Regions from separate parts of the Streptomyces sp. NPDC055239 genome, predicted to be linked through region 3. Evidence: riboswitches for the same ligand, from Rfam matches in the RefSeq annotation. Region 3 holds a riboswitch; each other region holds the start of a gene.
The links. A riboswitch is a leader RNA that binds a small molecule or an ion and turns the genes downstream of it on or off. The one in region 3 is predicted to bind cyclic di-AMP.
Positions count from the first base shown of each region.

Region 1: it holds a riboswitch for cyclic di-AMP, as region 3 does, so the genes downstream of both, ACWFRJ_RS36100 (M23 family metallopeptidase) here and ACWFRJ_RS27940 (NlpC/P60 family protein) in region 3, are expected to answer to the same signal.
Region 2: it holds a riboswitch for cyclic di-AMP, as region 3 does, so the genes downstream of both, ACWFRJ_RS33990 (LysM peptidoglycan-binding domain-containing protein) here and ACWFRJ_RS27940 (NlpC/P60 family protein) in region 3, are expected to answer to the same signal.

Region 1 is NZ_JBSGRD010000014.1:265,431-275,274, reverse strand. Features, by position in the region: gene ACWFRJ_RS36105 (aldo/keto reductase) at 1-465, opposite strand, end outside; gene ACWFRJ_RS36100 (M23 family metallopeptidase) at 625-1,716, opposite strand; cyclic di-AMP (ydaO/yuaA leader) riboswitch at 1,728-1,874, opposite strand; gene ACWFRJ_RS36095 (PP2C family protein-serine/threonine phosphatase) at 2,096-3,403, opposite strand; gene ACWFRJ_RS36090 (MFS transporter) at 3,576-4,820, opposite strand; gene ACWFRJ_RS36085 (PLP-dependent cysteine synthase family protein) at 4,817-5,980, opposite strand; gene ACWFRJ_RS36080 (hypothetical protein) at 6,044-6,412, opposite strand; tRNA gene ACWFRJ_RS36075 (tRNA-Met) at 6,504-6,577, opposite strand; gene ACWFRJ_RS36070 (alginate lyase family protein) at 6,690-7,913, opposite strand; gene ACWFRJ_RS36065 (hypothetical protein) at 8,276-8,950, shown strand; tRNA gene ACWFRJ_RS36060 (tRNA-Lys) at 9,041-9,113, opposite strand; gene ACWFRJ_RS36055 (amino acid permease) at 9,224-9,844, opposite strand, start outside.
Region 2 is NZ_JBSGRD010000013.1:143,599-153,442, reverse strand. Features, by position in the region: gene ACWFRJ_RS34020 (NUDIX hydrolase) at 1-114, shown strand, start outside; gene thpR (RNA 2',3'-cyclic phosphodiesterase) at 155-760, opposite strand; gene ACWFRJ_RS34010 (hypothetical protein) at 1,037-2,560, shown strand; gene ACWFRJ_RS34005 (hypothetical protein) at 2,735-2,869, opposite strand; gene ACWFRJ_RS34000 (DUF4232 domain-containing protein) at 3,094-3,780, opposite strand; gene ACWFRJ_RS33995 (NAD-dependent epimerase/dehydratase family protein) at 4,354-5,763, shown strand; gene ACWFRJ_RS33990 (LysM peptidoglycan-binding domain-containing protein) at 5,790-6,515, opposite strand; cyclic di-AMP (ydaO/yuaA leader) riboswitch at 6,518-6,675, opposite strand; gene ACWFRJ_RS33985 (hypothetical protein) at 7,500-8,009, shown strand; gene ACWFRJ_RS33980 (hypothetical protein) at 8,141-8,506, opposite strand; gene ACWFRJ_RS33975 (threonine/serine dehydratase) at 9,117-9,844, shown strand, end outside.
Region 3 is NZ_JBSGRD010000009.1:326,325-336,168, forward strand. Features, by position in the region: gene ACWFRJ_RS27930 (NlpC/P60 family protein) at 1-750, opposite strand, end outside; gene ACWFRJ_RS27935 (hypothetical protein) at 1,070-1,423, shown strand; gene ACWFRJ_RS27940 (NlpC/P60 family protein) at 1,506-2,699, opposite strand; cyclic di-AMP (ydaO/yuaA leader) riboswitch at 2,708-2,864, opposite strand; gene ACWFRJ_RS27945 (ATP-dependent DNA helicase) at 3,122-5,701, shown strand; gene ACWFRJ_RS27950 (peptidoglycan DD-metalloendopeptidase family protein) at 5,722-7,401, opposite strand; gene ACWFRJ_RS27955 (lipase family alpha/beta hydrolase) at 7,618-8,472, opposite strand; gene ACWFRJ_RS27960 (hypothetical protein) at 8,538-8,705, shown strand; gene ACWFRJ_RS27965 (cobalamin B12-binding domain-containing protein) at 8,877-9,293, shown strand; gene ACWFRJ_RS27970 (DUF5691 domain-containing protein) at 9,614-9,844, opposite strand, start outside.

The sequences.
Region 1 (9,844 bases), on a different contig from region 3:
GGACGCGGCGATGGCGCGGACATTGCCGGACGTCACCAGGTCGTCGAGCGCGCCGATGATCTCCTCGACGGAGACGGTCGGGTCGTCGTAGTGCGTGTAGAAGAGGTCGATGTAGTCCGTGCGCAGGCGGCGCAGCGACTCCTCGGCACCGGACTTGATGGTGTTGGCGGAGAGACCCTTGTAATCGGGGTGGGCGCCGACCTTCGTGGCGAGGACGACGTCGGAACGGTTGCCGCGCGCGGCGAGCCAGTTGCCGATGACGTGCTCGGACTCGCCGCCCTTGTTGCCGGGCACCCAGGCCGAGTAGACGTCGGCGGTGTCGATGAAGTTGCCGCCGGCGGCGGTGTAGGCGTCGAGCACGGAGAAGGACTGCGCCTCGTCGGCCGTCCAGCCGAAGACGTTGCCGCCCAGGGCGAGCGGGAAGACGTCGAGGTCGGACGAGCCGAGCTTGCGGAGAGAAGTCATACGGAACTCAACGCCCATACGGACCGCAGCATTCCGCACAACTCATGCGCATAACTCGGAAAGTGGGCGTGCCGAACCGGCAGCCCTGACGTCGGGGGGTTGTCGCCAGGACCGCCGGAGTTCAGATGCTGCTTCAGAGAGGCTGCTGCAGAGCGGCGGTCAGAGCGACTGGCCCTTGCCGCGCAGCCAAGCCGCCGGGTCGACGCCGGTCGAGTCGCCGCCCGGGTGGACCTCCAGGTGGAGGTGGGCCCCCGTCACGTTGCCGGTCGCGCCGACACGGCCGATGACCTCGCCGGTGGTGACCTTCTGGCCGACGCTGACGCTCATCGACGACTGGTGGCAGAACCACAGCTCGGTGCCGTCGTCGAGCTCCAGGACCGTGCGGTAGCCGTACGCCCCCGCCCAGCCGGCCTCCTTGATGGTGCCGGAGTGGATGGCCTTGATCGGCGTACCCGTCGGAGCCGCGAAGTCCAGGCCCGTGTGGTACCCGGAGGACCACATGGAGCCGGGCTGACCGAAGGTGCCGGTGAGCGTGTACGAGCCGACGGGCAGTGTGTAGCTCTTCGCGAGCTTGGCAAGGCGCTCCGCCTCTGCCTTCTTCTTGGCCTCCGCCTCGGCCTTCTTCTTCGCGGCGGCCTTCTCGGCGGCGATCTTCTTCTCGGCCGCGGTCTGCTTGGCGGCGGCCTGTGCGGCTGCCTGCTTGACGGCGGCTTCTTCGGCCGCCTTCTGGACCGCGGCGTCCGCCTGGTCCTGCTGGTTCTCGGCCTGCTCCATGATGCGGGCCCGCAGCGCCTCGCCCGCGTCCGTGCTGCCCTGCTCGGCGTCGGCGGTGCTGAGACCGGCGGCGCTCAGCGGCGCGGCGGCCACCGCGACGCCGCTCTCCGCGGCGGCGGAGTCGGAGGAATCGGAGCCGTCGGATATCAAAGACCCCACGCCCGGGAGCGACTTGGCCTCCGGCAGCGAGTCCGTGACGGCCGAGAGGTCCGGCATCTCTATGGAGACCGGGGGCTTGCCGCCCTGCGCGGTGGCGATGCCGCCCGCGCCGACGGCGGCGATGACGCCTACACCGAGAACCGTGGAGCTGCGGGCGAGCCCGCCACCGCCCCGCTTGTGGACGCGGTGCCTGCCGCGGACCGGGCGGACGGACTCCTCGGTGGGATTCCATTCCTCCCAGGAATTGTCGTCGTACCCGCCGAAATCGTCGTCATTCGGTACATAAGTGCCTTGGGGGGCAGGGCGGTTGGACGCCACCGGGGCGCACTCCTTTCCTTCCTTCTCGCCTACCGGGTTAGCTGACGGGTTCGGAGCAGGAAGGTCTCCTACGAGCATCTGGCACGGATGCACAGATGACCGATTCACCCCAATTGGTGGTTCCCCGGCTCCCTTGCGGGATTAGGCGCGTGCGCGCGGAGCCGACTCGAGTGTCGGTTGGGACGACCGCGCTGCGTTATCGAACGTTAATAGACAGCAGGGTCGTATTCCAAGCTGTTCCAGTTGATCGTTAACGGATCTGGCCGGTACTTACCGGGACACGGAGGGCTGGAACGGGTCGAGTTGACCCCACTTCTTCACACACCGGAGCTTCACATCTCCTTGACAGTGCGTCAGTTGTTATGCGGAGTGGTGTCCTTCAGTCACGGCCCGTGACATCGATCTCCGTACGAGACGTGGCGTCACCCGTCACCAACGGCCGCCGCACCACGAGCAGCGCCATGTCGTCGGTCGTGCCGCCCCCGGTGTGCCGCCGCACTTCCTCGGTGAGCGTGGCGAGGAGCGCGTCCGGACCATTGGGTCCCGGGAAGATCCGGCCGCCGAGCCGGGCGGCGGGATCGTAGAACTCGCCCCGGCTGTCACGCGCCTCGGAGAGCCCGTCGGTGTGGAGCAGGAGCATCGCCCCCGGCGGGAACTCCGTCTCGTCCGCGCGATCCGGCCAGGCACCCAGTTCGCCCATCCCGAGCGGCAGCGCGGGCTCGGTCGCGGACAGGACGCACAGCCGCCCGTCGCCGCGCAGGAGCAGCGGTCCCGGGTGCCCACGATTGATGAGGCGTACGAGACCGTCGCTGTGCGGGATCTCCGCGAGGATGGCGGTGGTGAACCCCTCGAAGTCGTCGAGCCCGTCGCGCCGCGTGCCCTCACGCGCGAGGGCACGCTCGAGGCGCTGCGCCACCGCCTCCAGCGTGGCCTCCTGCTCGGCGGCCTCCCGGAACGCCCCGATGACGACGGCGACGGCCGCCACCGCTCCCATGCCCTTTCCTCGTACGTCGCCGACGATGACGCGTACGCCGTGCGGGGTGTCCTGAACGGCGTACAGATCACCCCCGATGAACGCGTCGGCCTCCGCTGCCTCGTACCGCGCCGCGACGTCGAGCCCGCCGATCCGGGGATCCGGCTGCGGCAGTACGGCGCGCTGGGCGGCCTCTGCGATGGAACGGGCGGAGGCGAGCTGTTCGTCGCCGCGGCGCACGACGCGGTTGATGAGGACGGCGAGCACGGCGACGGTCACCACGGTGAACACCTCGGTGATGGCGTCGACGTCGGTGCCGGTGTTGGTCTTGAAGTGCAGGCCGAGCACGGCGACGGAGGTACCGGCGCCGATGAGGGTGGTGCTGAGCAGCGAGTAGAAGGGGGCGGCGACGAGCGGGGCGGCCGCGAAGAGGGGCGCGGCGGTGAACTGGGGCGGGGTCGAGATGTCGTAGACGATGCCTACGACGATGAGCAGCAGCGGAAGCGCCCGTACGAACGCCCGCTCGTGCCTGACAGTGGGGCTCTTGCTGTGAGCCCCGCGCGGCCGCTTGCCGGGACCTCGACTGCCAAGGCGTCTGCTGCCAGGGCCTCGACTGCCGGGACCCCGGCTCGCGGACTTGCCGCCCGCACGCTTGCCGGCGCCCTCACGCTTGCCCGCGCCCTCGCCCGCACTCGCACCCTCTCCCTGCCCCATGCCCGTCACCCCCTCCCCCTGGCCGCCGCTTCCTCCTCGCTGCCCCACCGGTCTTCTCCTGCCGAATCCCGCGGCCAGGACCAGATCCATGACCGCGCTCGTCCAGGGTTCCCGGAGCGACGGCGCGGGGCGACCGGTGTGGGCCGACCGGGTTAGCGCCGGCCAGAGGCCCCTAGGGCGTACCGACCGGCTGCGGGGCGAGGCGCCCCGTCCGGGAGAGGCCGCGCAGGGCGAGCGCGCAGATGGCGCCCAGGGCCGCGAGGCCGAGCCACAGCACGGCGGGCGCGGACCGGGTGGCGCCCAGGAGGGCGCCGGTCGCGAGGTTCCCCGCGGTGATGCCGATGCCGCACACCGTGTTGTAGAGGCCGTAGTGCGTGGCCACCCACCGGTCGCCGGACAGCGCGACGACCGTCTCCATCTCGAACGGGTAGAGCACGGCCGTCGCCCCCGCGAGCCCCGCCGCGCACACAAGGAGCCCCGCGACCCCGACGTACCCCGATCCGCCGAGCGCGGGCGGCAGGAACGACGCCCCGAGCAGCCCGAGCCCGGCGACCAGACACTGCTCCCGCGTCCACGTGCGTCGGCACAGGTCCGTGATCCGCAGCTGTCCGACTAGGGCGACGAGCCCCGAGACCACGAACAGCGCACTCGTCGCGACGGTCCCCCCGGTGCCGTCCCCCACAAGGCGCTCCACCTCCAGGGGAAGCGCGAGATAGACCTGGAAGGACAGGACGTACGACCCGGTCATGGCGAGCGAGAAGAGCCAGAAGGACCGGTTGCCGAGCACCACCCGCCACTGCCCTCTCTCCTGCCCCTGCTGCTCCTCGGCGGCAGCCCGGTGCCGTACGGGAAGCCGCAGCACCTGCACCGCCGACAGCACGGCGAACAGCGCCGCCGCGACCGCGCACGTCACCCGGAAGTCGATCCCCGTGAGCGCGAGCCCGACGAGCGGGCCGAGCAGGATTCCGCCCTGGTAGAAGACGTTGAACAGGGCGAACGCCTCGATGCGCCGCTCCTCGTTCCCGGCATCGGCGGCGACGTACGCCCGTACCGCCGGATTGAAAAGCGCCCCCGCGAGGCCGGTCGCCACCGACGCGGCGATCAGGACGGGCAGCGTCTGTGCGAAGGCGAGCGCGCCGAAGCCGATGGTGCGCAGGGCGCAGCCCGCGACGATCAGGGGCTTGTAGCCGAAGCGGTCGGCCAGTGCGCCGCCGACCAGGAACATGCCCTGCTGGGAGAGGTTGCGTACGCCGAGCACCAGGCCGACGGCCCAGGCGGCGAGCCCGAGGCCGCCCGACAGATGCGCCGCCAGGTAGGGCATCAGCATGTAGAAGCCGAGGTTGATGGTGAACTGGTTGACGAAGAGGAGCTGTACGGCCGGATCGAACGCACGCGCCCGGCGCCAGACGTCACTCACTGGACGCCACCCGTCTCCATTTCGAGCCCGATTTCAGGTCCGATTTCAGGCCCGCTCACCGGCCCGCTCACCGGCCCGTTCACCGGCGCGCACCGGGACCGCCGCCGCGGACACCACCGCGACCATCCGGTCACCTGCTCCCCAGGACCCGCCACCTCCTGCGGGGCGGACGGCACCGCACCACCCCCCAACAGGCCGTGCCCCGCGCAGAACTCATCGCTGAACACCGTGTCGAAGTACCGCTGCGGCCCGTCGGGGAAGACCGCGGCGATCCGTGTCCCGCGCGGCCGGGTCCGGGCCAGCCAGCCGGCCACGAGCGCCACCGCCCCCACGCTCCAGCCCCCGGTGGCGAACTGCCGGGCCGCGAGCCGCCGGGCCGCGTGCACGGCTTCGGCAGGACCGACCCAGTGGACCTCGTCGAAGGCGTCGTGGTCGACGTTCCCCGGATGGATGGACGAGCCGAGCCCCCGCATGAGCCGGGGCCCCGCAGCGAGCCCGAAGATCGTGGAGGCGACGCTGTCCACGCCCACAAGATCGAGACCCGGCAGGGCCCCGCCCCGCAGGGCCCGCGCGATCCCGCCCGAGTGCCCGCCGGTCCCGACCGCGCAGACGAGCACGTCGAACTGGCCGAGCTGCTCGACGAGTTCAGCGGCGAGGCCGCCGTAAGCCGCCGGATTGTCCGGGTTGTTGTACTGATCCGGACACCACGCCCCACCGTCCCTCTCCGCGGCCCCCTCCCCCAGGACCGCCATCAGCTCGCCGACCCGGTCCACCCGCGCCTGCTGCCACCCGCCCTCGCCACAGGGTTCGCGTACGACATGCACCCGCGCCCCATGGGCGGCCAGCATCCGCTCCACGATGGGTTCGAGGCCCGGGTCGGTGACGACGTGCACGGGATGCCCCCAGCGCACCCCGGCGAGCGCGAGGCCGAGCCCGAGCGTGCCGGACGTCGACTCGACGATGGGCGCGCCGGGCCGCAGATCGCCGCGCGCCCGTGCCCGTTCGACCATGTGGAGGGCGGCGCGGTCCTTGATCCCGCCGAAGTTGAAGCCCTCCAGCTTGGCCCAGTAGCCGCGCCCGCCGTCGGGGGACGGCTCGTCGATCCAGAGCACGGGTGTGTTCCCCACGGCGGCCGCCGCGGGCTGAAGCTTGCTGATCATGTGCGTGATGCCCTTCGGGCTCTCGGGTACTCGGGACGGGGGGACGCGCACGCTCCGCACCCGTCAGTTCCGGTCCACCCCGATGGCGACGAGAAGCCGCTGCCCCGCGAGCGGCGGCCCGGCCCGCGTCCGCGCGCACCCCGCCCGCCCGCTTCCCCCGCCGCTCCCCCACCCGCTCCACCGCACGAACGGCCACGCCGACGCCCGTCCGCCGCCCCCGCGCTCGCCCCGCTTCCGCTCCGCCGACGCCCCCACGGCCTGCCGCCCGGCACCGGCGTGCTCCGCGTGACCCGCTCCCGGACAGACGTGGTGGGCCGGAGCGACCACGCTGGTTCCCGCGGGGGCGAGACCGTGGTGGCCGTGGCACGCGCCGACGAACAGCGCACAGGCGGCGAGCAGCACCACCGAAAGCACGGTTCGCAGACGACTCATAGTGACCATGAAACTACGCACCGCACGCACGCTTACGCAAAAAACACCGAAGGCCCGGATCCATTACTGGATCCGGGCCTTCGGTCTTTAGTAGCGGGGACAGGATTTGAACCTGCGACCTCTGGGTTATGAGCCCAGCGAGCTACCGAGCTGCTCCACCCCGCGCCGTTGAATGCAACTCTACGCCATCAGGGGGAGTGAAAGCGAACCGGCTGAGAAGCAGCCGGAAAGACGCCGGAAAGCGGCCGGGAACCCGCGGCGAACGAGGGCGACGCGCTCACGCGTTCTCGGCATGCGTCAGCGTCTCCCAGGCCACGAACAGATCGTCCGTCCCCTCCGGCCGCCCCTTCCGCGTGAGCTTCTCCGTCTCCGGCAGGTCGAGGTTCAGCCGATCCCGCAGGTGGTTGAGGCCGACCTCGGTGTCGGGCCCCATGTCGCGCTGCACCTTGCCGCCGCACAGCCACTGAGGCGCTTTGGCGCCCAGCTGGTACTTGGAGTGGAACTCGAGCGCGGCCCGCAGCCGCTCCTTGACCTCGCCGTACAGGTCCACGCCCTGATGCCAGGCGGTCTCGGCGATGTGCGCGGTGGCCGCGAGCGAGTAGCTGGCGTGCTTGAAGTTGCGGCAGGTCTCCTGGGAGAGCCCGTCGGCGAAGGTCTTCTGCCCGAACCAGTACTTCTGGAGCTTCTCCGGGGTGTTGATGTCGCTGCCCGCGGGCGAGACGGGCAGCGGGCCGTCCGACTTCATATAGAAGTAGGCGGGCACGCGGGTCCTGAAGTGCGTCACCGCCTTCTCGAAGGACTCGTGGTCGTCGAGGAATACGGCCATGCTGATGGTCGCGTCGGCCATCAGGAGATCCCAGTTGCCGTTGAAATCGGCAGAGCCGTCGCGCACTTGGGGCAGATAGGCGTTGCGCAACATCCGCTCGAAGCGCAGGAGTTCGCCGTCGCTCCAGCCGTCGTAGGTGTAGCGCACGGCTTCGGCGGCGCGTGCCCACGACGAGGCGGCCCAGGCCGTCTGGAGACCCGCGTTGGCCTCCGTGTGCCGGGTGATCACCTCCGACCAGGCGTCCATGATCTGCACGGCCTTCTTCGCGTGCGCGCGCTCGCCGGTGATGTTCCAGAGGAGGGCCTGGGTGTACGCGGCGATGGCGTCCTCGCGCTCCTCCACGCAGCCCTGTCCGGGGCGGGTGTCGGGCGGGCACTCGACGACGGCGTACGGCTTGGCCTTGTAGTCGGCGGCGCCGTACTTACTGTCCCGCATCCGCTCGAACGCCGTCAGCCAGGGCTGCTCGCGCGCCTCGACGTGGGCGCGCACGCGCTTCAGCTGCGCCTTGCTGACGAGCACGCCGGGGTGCTCGAAACCCTGCTCGGCGGGCCGCGCCCGCTCGGTCGCCCCGTCGCTGCCGCCCCCGGACCCTCCGCAGGCCGCCGAGACCCCGATCAGCAGCGGCACGAGCGCCATCACGAGAGCCCGTCGTACGGAACCCATTCGGGAACCCATGCTGTACCTCCGGATCGGCCACGTGGCAGGCCAAGCGTCACCCGGGGGGCGCGGGGGCGCAGGTGCGGCAGGGCCGTTCGGGCGAGGGGCGGCCCGGGGACGTCTCGGGTGGCGTCTCTGGTGACGTCTCTGGTGACGTCAGCGCACAGCGAGTGCCCTGCCGCCGCCGTACTGAGCGCCACCCGCCCCCAAGTACGCGACAGGCCCAGGTCAGAAGCTTCTGAACTGGGCCTGATTCGTAGACCGTTGCTGGGACAGAACGCGGACATTCTCAGGACCACTTGAGGATCAAGGCAGCCCTAATGTCGGAGGTGCCAGCAGGAGACACACACCACCACCACCGAAAGACCCTGGAGATCCTCATGCGCTCGCGTCGTGCCGCCCGGTCCACCCGCCTCGTCCTGGCCGCGGTCGCGGTGACGGCCCTCGCAGCCACCGCCACCGCGTGCGGCCCCGAGGACACCACGAGCGCCGACTCCTCCACGGCCCCCACCGCCGACAGCGGCAAGACCGAGAGCCCCTCCAAGGACAGCGCGTCCAGCGGCTCGAGCTCCGACTCCGGGTCCGGCTCCAGCGACTCCAAGGACAAGACCGGTTCCGGGACCGGCGACGACAAGAAGAGCGGCTACGGACAGGCCTGCGGCACCAACGACCTGACCTTCACGCTCACCGAGGAATCCCAGGCCGGCGGCTACTACCTCGTCGCCGCCAAGGCCAAGTCCGGCATCAGCTGCTACCTGAACGTCAACACCCCCAGCGTGTCCTTCGGCTCAGACGCCGACGGCGCCGCCTCCCCCGTCGGGCAGGGCGGCGAAGACCCCATCAAGCTCAGCGGGTCCGCCACCGCCTACACCGGCATCAGCCCCAAGACGACGAACAGTGACGGCGGCTTCCAGTTCGAGAGCGTCATAGTCTCCGTCACCGACGCGGACCCCAACCCGGCCGAGCTCAAGCTCCCCGAGACCGCCGAGGTCGAGAAGCCCATCGTCACCAACTGGTCCACCAACAGCGCCGAGACCGTCCCCGTCATCGCCTGACCCCGGAAACTGAGCAGCGCCCGAGCCGACCAAAGTCGACTCGGGCGCTGCTTAGCAGGTCAGAGGGGTTTTCCCTCTCCCCGCATGCGGTAGACCGTGTGGGACTCGAACCCACAACCAATGGATTAAAAGTCCACTGCTCTGCCAATTGAGCTAACGGTCCGTGCGGACGCACCCCCCGAGCATAGCCGGACAGGCCGCGCCGTCCGATCGGGTATCGCCTCCTTGGCCCGTCGCGGGTTCCGCGACGGGCCGCGGACGGCAATGGGACCGTCAAGGATCGGTCGGATCCGGGGCCCCTCGCCGGGCCGCCTCGCGGGCCGCCGTGCGCGCGTGGTCCGGGTTGAGGAACCAGTGCCTGGCCGACGCGAGCCACCAGGTCCAGGCGAAGCCGAGGACGGCCAGGACCGCGATCGGGGCGTAGTTGAAGGTCTCCCAGGTGACCGGCGAGACCTGCGGCAGCATGAAGAGGACCGTGATCACGCCGACCCAGGCCACCGCCACGATGCCGATCGGACGTGACCAGCGGCCCAAGTGCCAGGGCCCGCGCTCGAATTCCTCGCCCTTGCGGAGCCGGAGCAGGGTCGGGATGACGTAGGCGATGTAGAGGCCGATGACGGCGATGGACGTCACTGCCGCGTACGCCGTGACGTTGATCAAGTAGGGCAGGCCGAGGACGAGCGCGCCGATGGCCGCGAGCCAGACCGCCGCGACGGGTGTGCGCGTACGCGGGTTGACCGAGTGCCAGATGTGCGAGAACGGCAGCGCTCCGTCCCGCGAGAAGGCGTAGATCATCCGGGAGTTGGCGGTGACGGACGCCATGCCGCAGAACAGCTGTGCGCCGATGACGACGAGCAGGAGCAGCTTGCCCGTGGTCGCGCCGAGTGCGTCCAG
Region 2 (9,844 bases), on a different contig from region 3:
GTCGCTCGCTTGCACCGGTCATCGCTGGTGGACGTCGGCCTCGCGCTGGCGCAGACCGTTCCGGCAACCGGCCACGTCACTCCCGTCCCGGTCGGCGGTCTGATCCAGCATTGACCCTGGCGACGGAACCACCTGCCGCTCACCCGCCTTGCCGTCAGCGGGCGTGGGGGTTGGTCTGGGTCGGCTCGTGGAAGCGCCAGGCGCCGATGTCGCGGTAGTGGATGGGACCTGGGCCGCGACCGGTGTTGCTGGCGACCAGGTGCAGACGCTCTGCCTTCCATGGGCGGCCTGTGAACCCGGTGAGCCCGGCAGCGGCTTGCGCCGCACATGACGGGGTGTCGCGGCGGGCGCGGGCCAGCGTCAGGTGCGGGCGGAACGGCCTGTGCGCATGGGCGATACCGCAGCTGTCGGCGACGGCACGCACCTGGGTGGCGAGCTGGTGCAGCTCTTCGAGATCGCCGTCGATTCCGCTCCACAGGACTCGCTCGTCGAAATGTCCGCCGCCGTGCAGGGCCAGGGTGAGGGGGCTGCGGGCGGCTGCGAGGTGGGCGAGCGGTGGATGCAGGAGTGGGACCACCGGGGCGGGCACCTCGCCGAGGAACGCCAGGGTGACGTGCCAGTCCTCGATGCGATTCCACCGCATGCGGGGGTGTGCGTGGTAGGCGGGTCCAAGTGCCCGTTCCAGTTCCTGCTTCGCGTCGTCGGGCGGGGCGAGAGCGATGAACACACGAACGGTCGCGGGCTGAGTCTGTTCGTTCACGGAAGTCTTCGTACCGTATCCGGGCGGGCGGACTGCGACCGACCCTGCCCTGCACCTCCGTTCCCGACCGGACGCCGCCGATCGTGCACCGGGTTGTGCGTATCTCTTGTCGGGGGAGTGCCGTCCTGGATCGGCCTCTGCTACGCAGGAGAAGGCCTCGCACAAGGGTCGAGAGGCGAGGACCGACGGGCGAGACCGGAGGCCGCGGCCCGTATGCCGCAGGCTGTCAGGGGGGAAGAGATCATGGCCGATTCCGTAGGTCGGGAGGGACCGCGGGTGCCCGTAACCGATCCCAGGCTGGGGATCGACGTCCCTGCGGGATGGGCGGGGAATCCTCGCCACCGCCTTGTCGCGGTGGGGGATTCGCTGACGCAGGGATTCCAGAGCGCGGCGATCTTCAACACGCCGTTGTCCTATCCGGCGATCATCGCGTATGAGCTGGGGTGTTTCCCGCAGTTCCGGTATCCCCTCTACGGGGGCTTCGGCGGGCTGCCCTTCAACCTCGAGTGGTTCCTGCGCGATCTGGAGGCCCGCTTCGGGCGGAGTGTGGACTGGTGGGAGGTGCCGCTGGCCTTGTTCCGGGCTCGCCATGTGATGGACCGGGTGGAGGACTACTGGGAGCGAGGGGCCGGCCTGAACGTGCCGTCGACCACGGCGATCATGCACAACCTTGCCGTGTTCGGGTGGGACCTGCGCGACGCGCTGTCGAAGTCGGCGGACGAGTGCCGTAAGCGGATCGACGTGCCGAGGGACGACCTCGTGAATCAGATCGTGCAGAACGCCGGTGAGCGCGCCGCCCTGAGGGTGCTGCCCACTCAGCCCCGGACAGCGGGGGCCCTGACCCAGCTGGGTGCGGCGGCCGAGCTGGGCAAGGACATCGAGGGCACCGACGCGGAGCACGGTATCGAGACGCTGGTCGTCTTCCTGGGGGCGAACAATGCCCTGCGGGCGGTGACCGACCTGCGTGTGGTGTGGAGTGAGGACCCCGGCTTCGACGACCTGGACGCCAAGCGCCGCTTCACGGTCTGGCGGCCCAGGCACTTCACGTCCGAACTGCGCAAAGTGGCCGCGGAAGTCGCCGACATCAAGGCACGCCACGTCATCTGGTGCACGGTTCCGCACGTGACCATCGCGCCGATCGCACGCGGTGTGGCGGTCAAGGTCCAGCCCGGTTCGCGGTACTTCCCCTACTACACCCGTCCGTGGATCAGCGACCAGGACTTCGACGTGGGCAGGGACCCGAGCATCACCGCGGAGCAGGCGCGGCAGGTGGATGACGCGATCGACGCGTACAACTACGCGATCACCGAAACGGTCCGCGCTGCCAGGACCGAAGGGAAGGACTGGTACCTCCTTGAGACCTGCGGCCTGATGGACCGTCTCGCATCGCGCCGCTACATCGAGGACCCCCTGGCGCGTCCGGACTGGTGGCGGCCCTATCCGTTGCCGCCGGCACTGCAGGCGCTGTCGCCGACGCCGAACTCGCACTTCCTCGCCAGCAAGGGCGGACGGCGCGCGGACGGCGGCCTGTTCTCGCTCGACGGTGTGCACCCCACGACGGTCGGATACGGGATTCTCGCCCAGGAGGTGATCAACGTGATGCGGCTGGCGGGCGTCCAGTTCTTCCGCCCCGACGCGAGCACCCCTCGGCAGGACCCGGTGCTCGTGGACTTCGGCCGGCTCATCCGCCACGACACACTGGTCAACCATCCGCCGGGAAATCTGGGCTCGGCCCTGGGTATCTTGGGCTGGGCGGATGAGGCCCTGGACCTGTTCCGGCGGGTGTTCTCCACCCTCTGATGGAGCATCAAGTTCGTCTAGTGCTGGGGCAGGGCAGTTCTCAGTGTTCTGGACCAAGGACGACCGGCAGTTCCCGGTGTCCGTTGGAGATGAATGACTCCGCGGGGCGCAGCGAGGACGCCGAGGCAGGCGTGGACGCCTCGGCCGAAGGCGAGATGGCTTTTGTCGGCCCGGTCAGGTCGAAGGAACCGGCGCTCGGGCCGTGGAGGCCGGGTGGCGGCCTGCTGCCGCGTAGGAGGCGAGGATGGCCTCGCCCTGGCGGATCACCGGTCCTTGTGCCAGGGCGATGTCCTGGACGGCGTAGCGCATCGGCAGGTGCGCGACGGGTGCCTCGTAGCGCAGCGAGTTGTGCAGTGGCCCGCTGAGTGATCAGACCGCCGGTCGGCCGGGCAGGCCGGCGCGGGGACGCGATCGCACCGGCGGGTTGCACCACCAGGCCGCAGCGGATACCGGCCGCCTTCTCGCCGACCGCGGCACCGACCTCGACACGTTCCGTCGTCGGCTCCGGCAGCGCGGATCCACCCGGCTGTTGATCAGGAGGAGCCGCCCTGACCGGCGCTGCCGATCGGGCCGACCTTCACCGGGGACCCGGCGCCGTCGGTGACGGGCAGCGTGGCGGCGCCGGGCCACTCCAGGGTGAACGACTTCGTCTCGCCGGGCGGGGTCACCACAAGACTCGTGACCTTCACGCCGGAGCCGCCCGAATCGTTCATCGGGTAGCTGACGTTGAAGTACGTCGACTTCCCGTCCTGAAGGGTCATCCGGTCGGCCGGCTCGCCGGTGCGCTCGGCGGACAGATCCCCCTCGCTGGTCTTCAGATCGAGGCCCGCGAACCCGGACAGCACGCAGCCCCGGCCGCTGCCGTTCTTCATCTCCACCGCGACGGAGCCCTCGGCGTCGCCGTCGATGGTGCTGTCCGATGCGGTGATGTCCAGATCGTCGGTACGGCACTTGCCGGCTGCTGTGCCGTTCTCGTCCGAGCCGGTCCCGGCGTCCGTGCCCTGCCCGCCCGAGTTCTTCCCGGCGGAGTCGTTGCCGCCGTCCTGCTCCGAATCGCCCGAGCCCGAACCGCCGTTCTGCTCCGAACCGCCGCTCGACGAAGACGTACTGGATGCGGGCGACGGGTCGCCCTGTCCCGTGACGTCATCGTCGTTGCAGGCCGTGAGCGAGAGACTCGCGGCAACAGCGAGGGCGGCGAAGGTGAGCTTGTGAACGCGCATCGTTTCTTCCTCAGAATCGGATGGGGTGCTGACGGTGCTCGCTACGAGCAAGCAGTTCTGACCACCAGGACCCGCCCCGCCGGGCATCCCGTTCCGATCAATCACCGCCTAATACGCCCCTGTTACAAGCACCTCCAGGCACTACATGCATCACGATCGGTCAACCCCGCCCCACAACCGCCCACTCCCACGCCCCTGCCGTGCCCCGCCGCAGGCGCTGTACGGCAGGGGATTCAGGGGCCCTGGCACAGCACGCCGCACAGCGCCGGTGCACGTCACCGGCCGGCCGTAGAGGCGGTTCCCGCCACCGTTGCGCGCCTGCTCGCGGCCGCCGCCCGGCTGGGACAGACTCGTAACCCGGCGGACCTTGACCCCAGCCGGATCGGCGTCCCGATCGCCGCAGGCAACGACACACCTTCGCCGGACGCGGAGCCCTCTCGGCGAGGTACATGTTCGCTCCGAGGCCGACGAGGTATCCGCCGCCGAACCGCGGCACGTCCCACCGGAGTGATCCGCAGAAGACGCATTCCGCGCATTTGCCCTCAAGCGCTTGAAGTATGGTCTGCTCCCCGCATGACAGCTTTCGCCATCCAGGACGTCGCCCGGCGCAGCGGGCTGAGCGAGCCGACACTGCGCTACTACGAGGACATCGGACTGATCGGCCCGGTCGACCGCGACGAGAGCAGCGGCCACCGGCGCTACCACGAGCGGGACCTCGATGAGCTCCAGGCGCTTGCCTGCCTGCGCGCGGTCGGCATGAGCATCGAGGACATGCGCACTTACCAGAGCAACAGGACCCGCGGCCGGTCCGCTGCGACCGAGCAGCGCGATCTGCTGCTGCGCCACGCCGACCGCGTCGAGGCAGATCGCCGCCCAGCACGCCCGGCTCGCCTATCTGCGGGAGAAGGCCGCTCTGTGGGACGCCCGCGAACGCGGCGACGCCGAAGCGGAGGCCGAGGCGACACGACGTTGCCTCGTGGCGGCACAGCGACTGGAGGTGGCGCGATGAGCACGGTCCTGGTCACCGGCGGTTCCGGATATCTCGGAAGCCAGCTCGTCGCCGCGTTGCTGCGGTCCGGGAAGGAGGTACGGACGACGGTGCGCTCGCTCGCCCGTGCGCAGGAGCTGCGGGCGGCGGTGCGCCGGGGCGGCGCCGACGACGCGGGCCTGGAGATCGTCGCGGCGCACCTGATGGCCGACGACGGGTGGGCCGCCGCGCTGGCCGGCTGCGAAGAGGTCCACCATGTGGCCTCGCCGATCCCGATCGCTCAGCCCGACGACCCCGACGAGCTGATCGTACCGGCCCGCGAGGGCACGCTGCGTGTGCTGCGCGCGGCACGCGCAGCGGGTGTCCGGCGCACCGTGCTCACCTCGTCGTTCGCGGCGATCGGCTACACGCCCAAGCCCGGAGCCGAGTTCACCGAGGCCGATTGGACCGACCCCGACACGCCGGGCCTGGCCCCCTATCCCCGTTCGAAGGCGATCGCCGAGCGCGCCGCGTGGGACCTGATGGAGCGCGACGGCGGCGACACCGAACTTGTCGTGGTCAACCCGACGGGCATCTTCGGTCCGACCCTGACGGCCGCGCTCGGCTCCTCCATGCAACTGGTCAAGGCGATGCTCGACGGAACGATGAGCGTCGCTCCCCGAGCCCGCTTCGGCATCGTTGACGTACGCGATGTGGCGGACCTGCATCTGCGCGCGATGGCCGCGCCCCAGGCAGCGGGTCGGCGGTTCTTGGCCGTCGCCGACGGCCCGACGCTGAGCTTCGTCGAGCTGGCCGACGTCCTGCGCGACCGGCTCGGCCCGCTCGCCGCGCGGGCTCCCGAACGGGAGGCTCCAGGTGAGGCTCTCCCGCGGCCGGTCATCCACAACGACCGGGCCCGCGAGGAACTCGGCTGGCAGCCGCGTCCCGCCGCGACGACGATCGTCGAGTCGGCCGAGTGCCTGCGGGACCTGGGGTTCCTGAAGGCGGGGCTGTGACAGCCACCGGACGGTCCAGGGACGGTCTAGTAGGGGCCGTTCACGTTGTCGATCGAGCCGTAGCGGTCGGCCGCGTAGTTGCAGGCGGCGGTGATGTTGGCGACGGGGTCGAAGCTGTCCGTGGAGGTGCCGGGTACGTGGTACGCGGCGAATGTGGGGTCGATGACCTGTAGGAGCCCCTTGGAGGGCGTCCCGGCGGCGGCGTTCGAGTCCCAGTCGTTGGTGATCTGAGGGTTGCCGGAGGACTCGCGCATGATGTTGCGGTGGATGCCCTCGTACGTGCCGGGGATGCCGTGCTGGGCCAGTACGTCGAGCGACTCCCTGATCCAGCCGTCGAGGTCGTCGGTGTACGTCTTCTTCGCCGGGGCCGCGGCGGGCTCGGCGGTGAGGGTGTCCGTGCGCTCGGAGCGGTCTGCCCGCTGAGCGGGGGCATCTTCGCCGAGGCTGAGCTTGAGACCGGGGTGGATCATCTTGGGGTTGTCGCCGAGAGTGCTGCGGTTGTCCTCGTACAGCTTCTTCCAGCCGCCGCTCAGGGAGTGCTCGCGGGCGATCTTGGCGAGGGAGTCGCCAGCGGTGACGACGTACGCCTTGGGGGCCGCGGCGGGCTTGGCGGGGGCGCCGGCCGGCGCTGCGGCTGCGGTGGTCGCGCCGAGCACCGGGAGGATGAGCACGGCGCCGCCCGTGCCTGCGGCGGCGATGTTCCGGGTGAGCGCGCTGGACTTGGGGCGGCGGTGCTTTCCCTTTGCAGGCATGACGATTTCCTCTCCGGCGCCTGCGAGGTGAGCTGTCGGGTTCGGACGGGAGATGTCCGGCCGCACTGTGAATGCGACTTCACCCCTGAGCCGTTCCGGAATCCGGATCGGCGGCTTACCTGGGTCCCCCGCTCCTGCCGTGCGTAAGTGAGTGGGATGGGTTTCCGGACAGCGGCAGGATTCGGCGTTCCGTCCGGATTGAGGGTGACGTTAGGCGAGGAATACCGGAAGGAACAAGACACGAATTCGCATAGGCAATGCGCGAGGGCCTGCCCCTCGGTGAACAGAACACCTCGAACTCATTGATCAAAAAGCCCAAATTTCCTAGCGCGCAACGGAAGTACGCCCAGCGGTACCCAGAGACGTTGCGGCCAGAAGCGTGACTCAATTCACTGAGGGGGATGCACTTGAAACACGGCCTGAGGGCGCACGAGATCGCTCCATTCGGGATGAACGGCACGCAAAACAGACACTGATTGGCGCATGGCCTTGGTGGCGCTAAATGTTATATTAATCCGCAAAATCGGGCATAAAGTAAGCTCTGATTCGCATCAAAACAGGCAAATAGCACAGCTGTCGACGCGGTCGTGCGCCTTGCCTGTACTCGGCAGATCACCCCCGGCGGCCCGAGGGTCGGCAGGGGTTCGCGCCAACGGGTTTCTCCGTTCCCGGGCCGCGCGCTGCGCCCCTTCGGAGGGAGGGGCTTCTTTTTCTCTGCATCCGTGCGTAGGAAATGTGTCGGCGGACTCGGTCCTATCGGCGCCCGCAGGACCAGCCCTCGGCGGCTTTCCGTTCTGTGTCCGAAGGGTGTAAAACCCCGATCTCGTTCCGCAGCCTCGGGTATGACGGCATGTCAATTCCCTCTCGAGTGCTGCGCATCATGAATTTCAGACGAGCCGAGAGAGCACCCTGGGGGCAATTCCCGCAACTCCCGCCCGGGGGAGGGGAAACCAGGGAGCCGCCCGGCTGCAGGAGCGAACCGAGGTGAAGGACATAGACGCGATCGCGGTGCTGCAGGATCTCGTGCGGCGCCGCCAGAAGGGGACGGTGCAGGTTCGGACTACAGGGGTGGCTGTGCAGATCCGGGTATTCGTTCCCCAAGTACTGCCGGAAACCACAGAGCGACTCGTGCGCCTGCACGGACTGGACGGCGTCGTCTACTGTCCTCAGCCGCCCTACACACCTTTTGAAACGGACACGGCCAATTTCCTGAGCGGTGTCGGCCTGCCCGGCAACCGTCTCTTCAAGGCTCGTGCCGACGTCGGTCTCGATGAGGACGACGACAGTGTCCTGTTGCACCGCGACGTGGAATCGTTCGCCTTCTGCCTCACTGAACTGCGCACATTGCAAGACGCCTGGAAGAACGGCGACGACCGAGACGCCGTTGCCACTCGTTTCCGGGACGCCGTGAACGCCTTCGATCAACTCCCCCTCGACCACGGGGAGTCCGAGTGGAGCGTGATGCTGGAAGAGTTCGAATCAGACATGTGGTGAACGAAGTGCGGGCGGCGCACGACAGCCGTGACTGGTCTGTGTGCTCATGCGCCTGCAGGCGGCAGGGCGGGGAGAAGAGGTGAAGTCTTCTCCCCGCCCTGCCGCCTGGGGTCGGGTTTGTGCGGCGGATGTCAGATGCGGCCATGGGTCAGCCGGGTCAGGGGTCCGCCCCGGGTCTTAGCTGTGCGGCGTCCGGCGGTGAAGGCAACACCGGCCACACTTACCAGGCCGGCGGCAGCGCCCGTGGCTATGGCCTTGCGGTTCTTCACCAAGGTCCAGCCGGTGACTGCCGTTGAAGCGACCTTGCCGGTGGCCGACACCACGGTCTTGCTGCCGCTTTCGATGCCCGCGGCTGCCGCTTGCTTCGCGCGCTGGGTCGCGAGACCGAACGAGTGCGCGCCGGAACCGGCGGCGTCGGCGGCCTCTGCGGCCGAATCCTTCGCCTTTCCTGCGGCCTCAGTCGATTCCTGCTTTGCCTTCTGTGCAGTGGTGTCCACTTCGCGCGCTCCTGTCCTCGCAGCGGACCGCCCCTTGGCGGCTGTTGCCTTTGCGCTGTGCCGGGTGTTCCCGGCGCTGTCATCAGAGGGTCTTCTCTCTTGAGCCATGTGGTCCGTGTTGCCACACAGGAGTCGGTGAAACTCTGGGCGTTCGATTCTTCGTCGGCAGGCGGCGGGGCGGCAGGGAATCCGGCCGCCCCAGACGACGTCGACGAATCCGGCGATGGCCGCGGCGGCTACTGCAACGGCGTACGTCTGGATGCGGCGCGCGGAGCGACACTGCACCCCACCGGCCTCACCGTCATCAGCCTGTACTGCCTGCCGGAGAGCAAGGAGTGCCGCACCGAGAACGACACCTTGCACGACGTGCGCAACAGTTGCCCGAGAATCACCGGTCGGCCCGGCTCCCGCACGGCGCCAGTCGCATCGCCTTCTCCGGCGACGTGTACTTCCGCGCGACGTGACTCAGCGGCCGCGTGTTGGGCCAGTTGCCTCTGGGCTGAGGTGATCCGAACGACTGCCTGTGCCCGGGATCAGCCACGTATTGTGCAGACGGATACGGCGTGTTGTGCAGACGGATACGGCGTGCGAGACATCTTGGAGGGGCGCCATGGTCGGTGTTGAGGACGTGGAGAGCGCGGCGGAGCGGATCGCCGGGCACGTGGTGCGCACTCCCACGCTGCACAGCCCGGGGTTGACGGCGCTGCTGGGGGCACCGGTCACGGTCAAGCTCGAGCTGCTGCAGCGCACTGGTTCGTTCAAGGCGCGGGGAGCCGTCGCGAAGCTCCTTGCGATGACCGGTGAGCAACGCGCGGCCGGCGTGGTCGCGGTGTCCGGCGGCAACCATGGTGTCGCCGTGGCGGAGATGTCGGCCGCGCTGGGTGTGCACGCCACCGTGGTGATGCCGCGCACCGCACCGGCACGCTCGGTGCAGGCTGCCCGGGCCGCCGGAGCCGACGTACGGCTGACCGCCACCATGGCCGAGGCCTTCGCGACGATGGACCGCCTTGAGGCGGACGGGCTCACCCTGCTGCACCCGTTCGCGGACCCGGTGGTCATCGCGGGGCAGGGCACAGTGGGACTCGAACTCGCCGCCGACGCCGGTGAATTGACGGATGTCCTGGTCTCCATCGGTGGCGGTGGTCTGATCGCCGGTGTGGCTGCGGCGCTGCGGGCACGTCGGCCGGACGTGCGCGTGTGGGGTGTGGAGACCACCGGGGCCGACGCGATGTCCCGGGCGCTGGCCTGCGGTGGACCGGTTCACGTGGATGTGGATTCACGCATCAGCACGCTGAGCGCGCCCACCGTGTCCCCGCTGACCTACACCATGGTGCGTGA
Region 3 (9,844 bases):
CGGGCTGCCGAGCGCCTTGTAGGCGTACGAGACAGCCGCTGAGGCACGGGAGTTGGGGGCCTTGGCCGGGACGCCCAGGGAGCCGTCACGACCCGCGGCGCGGGAGGCCCTGTCGCCGTCGCCCGTGAGCTTCGCGCGCTGCGCGGCGGTGAGCTGCGACAGGAGCCGCTTGGCCGCGTCGAGCTTTCCGGTGACGGTCTTCTTGTTCTTCTTCAGCTCCGCCTGACGGGACTTGAGGTCCACGAGTTTGGCGTCGGCCTCGCTGCGCAGCTGGTCCATCTCCCGGAGCTGCTTCCGCACACCTGTGACGGCCGCGGCCTGGCGGCTGTCCGCCCGGTCGGCGAGCGCGGCACGCTCGAGGTACTGGTCGGGGTCGGAGGAGAGCGCGAGCTGGAAGGCCGGGTCGATGCCACCGGTGCGGTACTGCGCGGCGGCGATCGCACCGAGGCCCTCGCGCGCCGAGTTGAGCTTCTCCGTCTTGCGGGCCGCTTCGTCGCGCAGCTCGCCCAGGGACTTCTCGGCGCTCTCGGCCTTCTCCTTGGCGCCGTTGTACTTCTCGGTGGCGACCTCCGCCTCGCGGTAGAGCGCGTCGACCTTGGACTTCACCGCGGCCGGGGTGGGCCGGGGGTCCGCGTGTCCTGTGCCGTCGAAGGCGATGGCCGTAACAGCCCCGGCGAGGGCGATGGTGGCGGCTGTGCGGGCCGTATGGCCACTGAGCGAGCGCTGCTTGGGCTTGCGGTGCGCTGCCACGTAGGGGCTCCTTTTAAGGTTCCGGCGGCGGCCCACACAGGGGGAGCGGGCCGCCGCCGGATTCTCGGCGGTGGTGTCCGACTGCCGCCCTTGATCCGAGCGGCGGTGGGGAGCCGGTCACCTGACGAAGGACGCTAAACCTGACCGTCACGGGTTGGTGACGGATTGTGCGCAACTGGCTGAAGTGTGCCGCCGGTGACCGATTGTGGCTGTGCGATCCGCCGGGCCGAGCGCTCTTCCCGTAGGCGTGTGACCGATGCGGCGCTTGGGGCCCACCTGGCTACGGAGTGGTGATAAGGCCCCGGCTAGGCTCCGGCTCATGGACGTTCTCACCCACCTCTTCGTCGGCCTGCACATCATCGGCATCGCCTCCCTCTTGGGTGGCTTCCTCACCCAGATGAAGCAGATGGGCGAGGGCACGGCCCGTTTCAACCCGGCGATGCTGCACGGTGCGCTGACGATGCTGGTCACGGGCGTCGTCCTGGTGGGTCTCAATCAGGCGGACGACAACCCGGTCAACAACCTCAAGATCGGCATCAAGATGGCCGTGCTGATCGTGATCCTCGCGCTGGTCTACGTGAAGCGGGACGAGGAGAAGGTGGACAAGAGGATGTTCGGCGCCGTCGGTCTGCTGACCGTCGTGAACATCTTCATCGCGGTGCTGTGGACCTGATCCCGCCCCCACTCACAGAGAAACGGCCCTCCACGCGCGCGTGGAGGGCCGTTTCTCTTGTGCGAAGTGATTCGTGGGGCGGTTACGCGGGCCGCACCACGCTGTGGATCGGCATGTAGTAGATCGACTCGGTGCGGACGTTCGCGCCCGGCTTCGGGGCGTGGATCATCTTGCCGTTGCCGATGTAGATACCTACGTGACTGATGTCGTCGTAGAAGAAGACAAGGTCACCGGGCTTGGCGTCGGCGGTCTTCACGGTCGTGCCGACCTTGACCTGGTCCCAGGTCGTGCGCGGCAGGGAGATCCCCGCGGCCTTCCACGCGTCCTGGGTGAGCCCGGAGCAGTCGTAGGAGTCGGGTCCCGTGGCGCCCCACACGTACGGCTTGCCGATCTGTGCCTCGGCGAAGTTGATGACCTTCGCGGCCTTCGCCGCGTACCCGCTGCCTGTGTCGCCGGAGCCGGAGCCCGAACCCGCGTCCGAACCGGAACCGGAGCCGGTGTCCGGGGTCTCCTTGTTCTTCTCGCGCTCCTTCGCCGCGGCCTCTTCCGCCTTGCGCTTGGCCTCCGCCTCGGCCTCCTGCTTGCGGGCGAGCTCGGCGGCCTTGCGCTTGGCCGCTTCTTCCTTCTTCTTCTCGATCGCCGCGAGCCGCGCCTTCTCCTCGGCCGTCAGCTGCGAGAGCATCGTGCGCGCCTGGCCCAGCTTCTTCTGGACGGTCCGCTTGCTCGTCTTGAGGTCGTCCCGCGAGTCGCTCAGCGTCTGAAGGCTCTTGGCGGCCTTCGTGCGCTGCTTCGTCGCTGCGGCCTGCTTCGTCTGGTAGTCGTCGACCGCCTTCTTCTGGCGTGCGGTCAGCCGGTCCGACAGATGGTTCTGGTCGAAGTACCCCTGCGGGTCGTCGGCGAGCATCATCGTGGCGGTCTCGGAGACGGCGCCGGTGCGGTACTGCGCCGCGGCGAACGCGCCCAGCTCCTGGCGGGCATCGTTCAGCTTGTCGGTGCGCTGAGCCACGTCGTCGAGAAGGGTGTCGACCTTCTTGCGCTGCTTGTCGGTGCGCTCCTTGGCCGAGTTGTACTTCTGTGTGGCCACGCCCGCCTGGTGGTAGAGGTCGTCGACCTTCTTCTGGACCTCTTCGAGGCTGGGCTTCTGCGGTGCGGACGGTGCCGCCTGCGCGCTCTGTGACAGCAGGGCCACGGAGGTGAGGGCCGCCGTCGTGATGCCGATGGCAGGGGTGACGCGTAGGCCGGCAATGCGGGTCCGCGGCTTGCGGTGCGACGCCAAGGGAGGCGACTCCTTCCGTAGACCGCCTACCGGGTTAGCTGTCGGGTTCGGGCGGGTGGTTCCGGAAGGTTGCCCTACAGTCCCGTACTTCGTACGGGACCGATTCACCCCAAGTTCATCGTGGGTCCCCGGCTCCGAGGAGATCGAACTCGGCGGAGGCCACCCGTTCCCGGCGGGGTTCGCCGGTGGGAGTACGAGCAGCCCACGCAGCACGCTAGCCAACTCGTGTGGCTCATGTGAAGGTTGATGTGCGATATGCCCGATACATTTTCGTGACTTTACGAAGCTCTTGACGCGGACACGCTGCGCCATGGCGGAGGGTGACCGGGCGTGGGCGGGGCGTAGGCGGGTGGACGTGGGCGGGTGGACGTGGCCGGAACCCGGAGCGGGTTGTCAGTGGGGCCGCCTAGACTCGGGAGGCGATGAGCAGCCTCTTTGATGACAGCTTCCTGGCGGACCTCAAGCCCTCGCGGGCTTCGGAGGAAGAACCCCCGCCGCCGCCCGAGGACAGTGCTCCGGAGTCCGTTCCGGATGATCTGTTCGACGGGAAGTTCGACGCGCCCGTACCCCGGGACGCGCACTACCGCGACGGCGCCCCGCGCCCGGTGCTCGACCCGGCGGCCCTGCTCGACGGTCTCAACGAGAACCAGCGCGCGGCCGTCGTGCACGCGGACTCCCCGCTGCTCATCGTCGCGGGCGCGGGCTCCGGCAAGACCCGGGTCCTCACGCACCGCATCGCGTATCTCCTGGCCGAGCGGCACGTGCACCCGGGGCAGATCCTGGCGATCACGTTCACGAACAAGGCCGCCGGCGAGATGAAGGAGCGCGTCGAGGCGCTCGTCGGGCCGCGGGCCAACGCGATGTGGGTGTCGACCTTCCACAGCGCGTGCGTGCGCATACTGCGCCGCGAATCGAAGACCATCGGCTTCACCTCCTCCTTCTCGATCTACGACGCCGCCGACTCCAAGCGCCTGATGGCGCTGGTCTGCCGTGACCTGGACATCGACCCGAAGAAGTTCCCGCCGAAGTCCTTCAGCGCCAAGATCTCGAACCTGAAGAACGAACTGATCGACGAGGAGACCTTCGCAGGCCAGGCCGCCGACGGCTTCGAGAAGACCCTCGCCCAGGCCTACGCGATGTACCAGTCGCGGCTGCGCGAGGCGAACGCCCTCGACTTCGACGACCTGATCATGACGACGGTCAACATGTTCCGCGCGTTCCCGGACGTCGCCGAGCACTACCGCCGCCGCTTCCGGCACGTGATGGTCGACGAGTACCAGGACACCAACCACGCTCAGTACGCCCTCGTGCGCGAGCTGGTCGGCCCCTCCGGAGGCGAGGGTGACGACCCCGCCGAACTGTGTGTCGTGGGTGACGCGGACCAGTCGATCTACGCCTTCCGCGGCGCCACGATCCGCAACATCCTCCAGTTCGAGGAGGACTACCCGAACGCGACGACGATCCTCCTGGAGCAGAACTACCGCTCCACGCAGACGATCCTGACCGCGGCCAACGCCGTCATCGAGCGCAACGAAAGCCGCCGCCCCAAGAACCTGTGGACCAACGCGGGCGCGGGCGCGGGCATCATCGGCTATGTCGCCGACACCGAGCACGACGAGGCGCAGTTCATCGCCGACGAGATCGACCGGCTCACCGACGCGGGCGACGCGAAGGCGGGCGACGTCGCGATCTTCTACCGGACGAACGCGCAGTCCCGTGTCTTCGAAGAGATCTTCATCCGCGTCGGCCTGCCCTACAAGGTCGTCGGAGGCGTCCGCTTCTACGAGCGCAAGGAGGTCCGGGACGTCCTCGCGTATCTGCGGGTGCTCGCCAACCCGGAGGACTCCGTACCGCTGCGGCGCATTCTCAACGTACCCAAGCGGGGCATCGGCGACCGCGCGGAGGCGATGATCGACGCGCTCTCGCAGCGCGAGAAGATCTCCTTCCCGAAGGCGCTGAAGCGCGTCGACGAGGCGTACGGAATGGCGGCCCGCTCGGCGAACGCCGTCAAGCGTTTCAACGTGCTGATGGAGGAGCTGCGGACCATCGTCGAGTCCGGCGCGGGTCCTGCCGTCGTCCTGGAGGCCGTGCTCGAGCGGACCGGGTATCTCGCCGAGTTGCAGGCCTCGACCGACCCGCAGGACGAGACGCGCATCGAGAACCTCCAGGAACTCGCCGCCGTGGCACTCGAGTTCGAACACGACAGCGCTGGCGGCAGCCAAGGCAGCCAAGGCAGCGAGGACGGCGAAGAGGAGACCGAAGGGGAGACCGGCGGGGCGGCCGAGAACGAGGCTGAGGGCGGAACCGGCGGCGGAGAAGAAGACGCGGGCGCGGGCACAAGTGTGTCGGGCACGCTCTCCGAGTTCCTCGAACGCGTCGCGCTCGTCGCCGACGCGGACCAGATTCCCGACGAGGAGGACGACGGCTCCGGCGTCATCACGCTGATGACGCTGCACACCGCCAAGGGCCTCGAATTCCCGGTCGTCTTCCTGACCGGCATGGAGGACGGCGTCTTCCCGCACATGCGCTCCCTCGGCCAGGTCAAGGAGCTGGAGGAGGAGCGCCGCCTCGCGTACGTGGGCATCACGCGCGCGCGGGAACGGCTCTATCTGACGCGGGCCTCGATGCGCAGCGCCTGGGGACAGCCCTCGTACAACCCGCCTTCGCGCTTCCTGGAGGAGATCCCGGAGGCCCACCTGGACTGGAAGCGGAAGGGTTCCGTCGGCGCGCCCGCCTCCTCAGGTCCCGCGGCCGGAATCGCCTCCTCCTTGTCGTCGTCGCGCTCGCGCACCGGGGGAGCGCAGGGCTTCGCCACGCGCCGCGCCTCGGAGAAGCCGGTGGTCGCGCTGGCGATCGGGGACCGGGTCACGCACGACCAGTTCGGCCTCGGGACCGTGGTCGGGGTGAAGGGCACGGGCGCGAACGCCGAGGCGACGGTGGACTTCGGAGAGCCCAAGCCGAAGCGGCTCCTGCTGCGGTACGCGCCGGTGCAGAAGCTGTAGAGCGGGGGCGGCGGCCGGAGTTACGTCGGGTCGAGGTTGTGGCTGCGAAGCCACGGCAGCGGGTCGATCGCCGAGCCGCCGCCGGGGCGCACCTCGAAGTGCAGGTGCGGTCCCGTGGAGTTGCCGGAGTTTCCGGAGAAGGCGATGGGGTCGCCCGCCTTGACGGGGCCGCTGGAGACCTTGTGCGTGGAGAGGTGGCAGTACCACGTCTCCGTGCCGTCCTTGGCGGTCACGATCGCCATGTTGCCGTAGGCGCTGTTCCACTTCGTGGAGACGATGCCGTCGGTGGCGGCGAGCACCTCGGTGCCGTACGACACCGGGAAGTCGATCCCGGAGTGCGCGGACATCCAGTTGACGCCCGCCTGTCCGTAGTACGCGCTCAGGCCGTGCTGCTTGACCGGCAGCGCGAACTTGGGGCGCAGACGCTCCTTGCGCGCGGCTTCCTCGGCGGCCTTCTTCTCGGCGGCGACCTTGTCCGCCTTGAGGTCGATGCGCTCCTGGGTGCGGCTCGCGCGGTCGGCGAAGTCACCGGCGTCCGCCGAGAGGTTCGCCAGCTGCGTGTCGAGCTTGTTGTTGGCGGCGGAAGGCTGCACCGACGTGGGGTCCGGGGCCGATGCCGCCTGCGTCTCCTTGCCCTCGTCGCTCCCGAAGTCGCCCACGGAGGCGGCGGCGATACCGGCCACGCCCATCACGCAGGCGGACGGCACGGCGACGGTGAAGAGGGCGGAGCGCTTGGAGGGGGTGCGGCGGCGGGCCCGTGAGCGGGAGCCGCCGTGCGAGCGGTCCATGACCGGCGGCTCGTCGGCACCGGCGGAGCCGTGATGGCTCGGCTCGACCGGACCGAGTGAATCGGCGGGAGCCTCGTCGGGCGTGAACTCGTGCTCGGCGGGAGTCGGTTGGGCGTAGGCCTCGGGAGTCTGTACCTCGGGGGCCTGCGCCGGAGAGGCGTAGGAATCGGAGGCGTAGGACCCGGTGTCGTAAGGCGAATGCTCGTACGTTTCGGGCGCCTCGTACGTGTCGGGCGCTCCGGGCGTGTCCTGAGCCTCGTACGTTCCGTGGGCCTCTTGCGCTCCGAGGGTGCCGAGTGCGTCGAGCGTCCCGTGCGCTTCGGGGATGCCGTACGCCTCGTACGCCTCGTGCGTCCCGGTGGCCCCGTACGTCATGTCCTGGCCGCCGGAGTTCCACGCGGTCGCGTCGTACGCGCCGGTGTCGAAGGCCTGGGTTTCCCACTGGCCGGTCTGCTGCGGCTGATTCCAGGCGCTCGCGTCCCACTGGCCCGTCGTGTCGGGCCCGGCCTGCGCCGGGATGTCGGCGGAGACGTGCTGATAACCGCCGGTCGACCACATGCCGGTGGTGTCGTAACCGCCGGTCTCGTACCCGCTGGTGTCGTACGCGGCCTGGTGCTGCGCGGCGTACGGGTCGTAGTTCAGCGTCTGCTGCGTCCCCGTCGTCGCCCACTGGCCGGTGTCGTACGAACTGCCGGGCATGTCGCCGAAGAGCGGGTCGGACGCGAAGGTTCCGGTGTCGGGACCCGCTGTCGCATAGCTGCCTGTGGTGTCGAAGCTTCCGGTGGAGTAGCTGTCGTAACCCGTATAGGCGCCGTGCTGAATGCCCTGCTGGTCATACGCCGCGTAGGGCGCGTAGTCGGCGGGTGCCGAGGCCGGGGGTGTTGAGCTCCCCGACGGGTGACGGTCGTTCACCAACTTCTCTTTCGCCTCGGCAGCAGGGGCAGAGCAGTGCGGTGACTGTACCCGGCGGTATGCGGGCGCGACAATCTTCGGCTGGTTTCGGGCTCTCAGGAAACGGGCATTCGGCCGTCTTTCGGGGGACTGCGGGCACAGCTTTGGCCCTGCGTTCGAGCTGCGTTCGACAAATTCCCCGTATCGCGGGGTGCGTGAGCTGCTCGGAGCTGTCCCTCAGGCCACGGTCAGTCCGTTCTCGACGCGCGTCGCAGAGGTACCCGGATCAGGCCGATCGAGGGCCTGGCGGATTCCGGCGGCGACCGCGGGGTGCACGGGCAGAGCGAGATGACCGATACCGGAGACACGTACGTTCTGTGCGTTCAGGTCGGGATGGTTGACGCAGGCCGTTTCGAGGGGGGCCATCAGCTGATCCAGGTCGCTCCAGAAGCTCACGAAACGGGTCCGGCAGTCCGGCGCGGGCTCGCGCAGCTCCTCGATCACGTCCGAACCGGGTCGCATCTGGCGCACGATCGGGTGCGCGTCGGCCAGGGGCACGACGCGCGTGCCCTCGTGTGGAGTACCGAGGGTGACCAGGGTGCGGACGCGGGCGTCGCCGCCGAGGCGCTGTGCGTAATAGCGGGCTATCAGGCCGCCGAGGCTGTGCCCGACGATGTCCACCTGGTGGTGGCCCGTGCGCTCGCAGATCTCCTCTATATGGCGGCCGAGCAACTCCGCGGCGGTGCGGATGTCGCACGTGAGGGGGGAGTAGTTGAGGGACTCCACGTGCTGGCCGCCGTGCTGGGCCAGGGAGCGGCGCAGCAGGACGAAGACCGAGCGGTTGTCGATGAAGCCGTGCAGCAGGACGACCGGCGGTCGGCTCTCCGCGGGGAGCCGAGGGGCGTCGGGTGGCGGCAGTTCGGCGGCGATCCTGCGTTCCTGGACGATGCCCGAGGGGTAGAGAAGGAGGTGGCCGGCGAGGATCGCCACCTCGAGCGCGGTCGCTTTCAGCAGAGCCATGGAGAGCCCCGCCAGTCTGGCGGGCAGCAGAAGGCAGGGCGGGCGAAAGGGCAGGACCCTCGTAATGGTCATGGTCGACCTCCCGGTCGGCACGCGAGGGGACGGCTCAGTCCCCCGTGTGCCCGTAGTGGGGAGGCGTGGCAGAGGTCGTACGGCAGTGCGTGGTCAGCGCCGGTGGCGCCCTGCATGCCGGCGCGATCGCCGATGTGCCGCGTCACCACGGCGCGCAGCTGGTGGCGCGGTGGCGCGGCGACCTCGTTGCGGCTCCCCTTGCGCCGTCCCGGAAACGGTCCGTGGACCGCTGAATACGGGGGTGGCGCGCAGCGAACGTGTCCCATCGTGTGATTTCCCCCTCGCTCTCCACCGTGAAACTGCCGGGTGCGAGATGCTGGAGATAACGTTCGTTCACTTCCCCTGCCGATGCGGCACGGGGTACCAGTGCTTGGACAGATGGATATCGGTACATGGAGGCAGTGATGGGTGTGGCAGCCGGTCCGATCCGCGTGGTGGTGGCCAAACCGGGCCTCGACGGTCATGATCGCGGCGCGAAGGTGATCGCGAGGGCACTGCGTGACGCGGGGATGGAGGTCATCTACACCGGCCTGCATCAGACGCCCGAGCAGGTGGTGGACACCGCGATCCAGGAGGACGCCGACGCGATCGGTCTCTCCATCCTCTCCGGCGCCCACAACACGCTTTTCGCCCGCGTGATCGAGCTCCTCAAGGAGCGCGACGCGGAGGACATCAAGGTCTTTGGCGGCGGCATCATCCCCGAGGCGGACATCGCGCCGCTCAAGGAGAAGGGTGTCGCGGAGATCTTCACTCCCGGGGCGACGACGGCGTCGATCGTGGACTGGGTCCGGGCGAACGTCCGTCAGCCGGCGGGCGCTTGACGGACACCGCGTTGCGGTGAGGGCGTCCGGCCTCCTTGGCTCCGGGGCGGTAGCGGTAGCAGTGGCGGTGGCGTCAGGCTGCCTTGTTCGCTTCGGGGCGCCGGCGTCCGGCCTTTCCCGCTCCGAGGTGATGACGTCCGGCCTGGCCGCCCGCTCCAGGGCTGTGGCGGCTCGTCGGCTTCGTGCTGCGGCGGGGGCTGTCGGCTGCCTTCGCCTCATGGCGGGGGCGACGGTGTGGCCGTCGGTGGGGTCGCCGGTGGGACTGCCGGTGCGACTGCCGGTGGGGGCAGCCAGGCGCCTCAACTCCTCAGTGCGGTTGCCTAAGATGACGGCACCCCCGGATCTTCCGGCGCCACGTCCGGTTCCCACGGCCCCGCGCCCAACTCCGCCCGCATCGCCGCGCGTAGACGCAACGTACTGACCAGGCGCTGGAAGGCCTCCGACCAGTAGCCGCCAGCGCCGGGGGACGCGTCCTCCGGTTCGTCCGGTATCGCGGTCAGCAGGTCGAGACGGACCGCCTCCGCAGGGTCGAGGCAGCGCTCTGCCAGGCC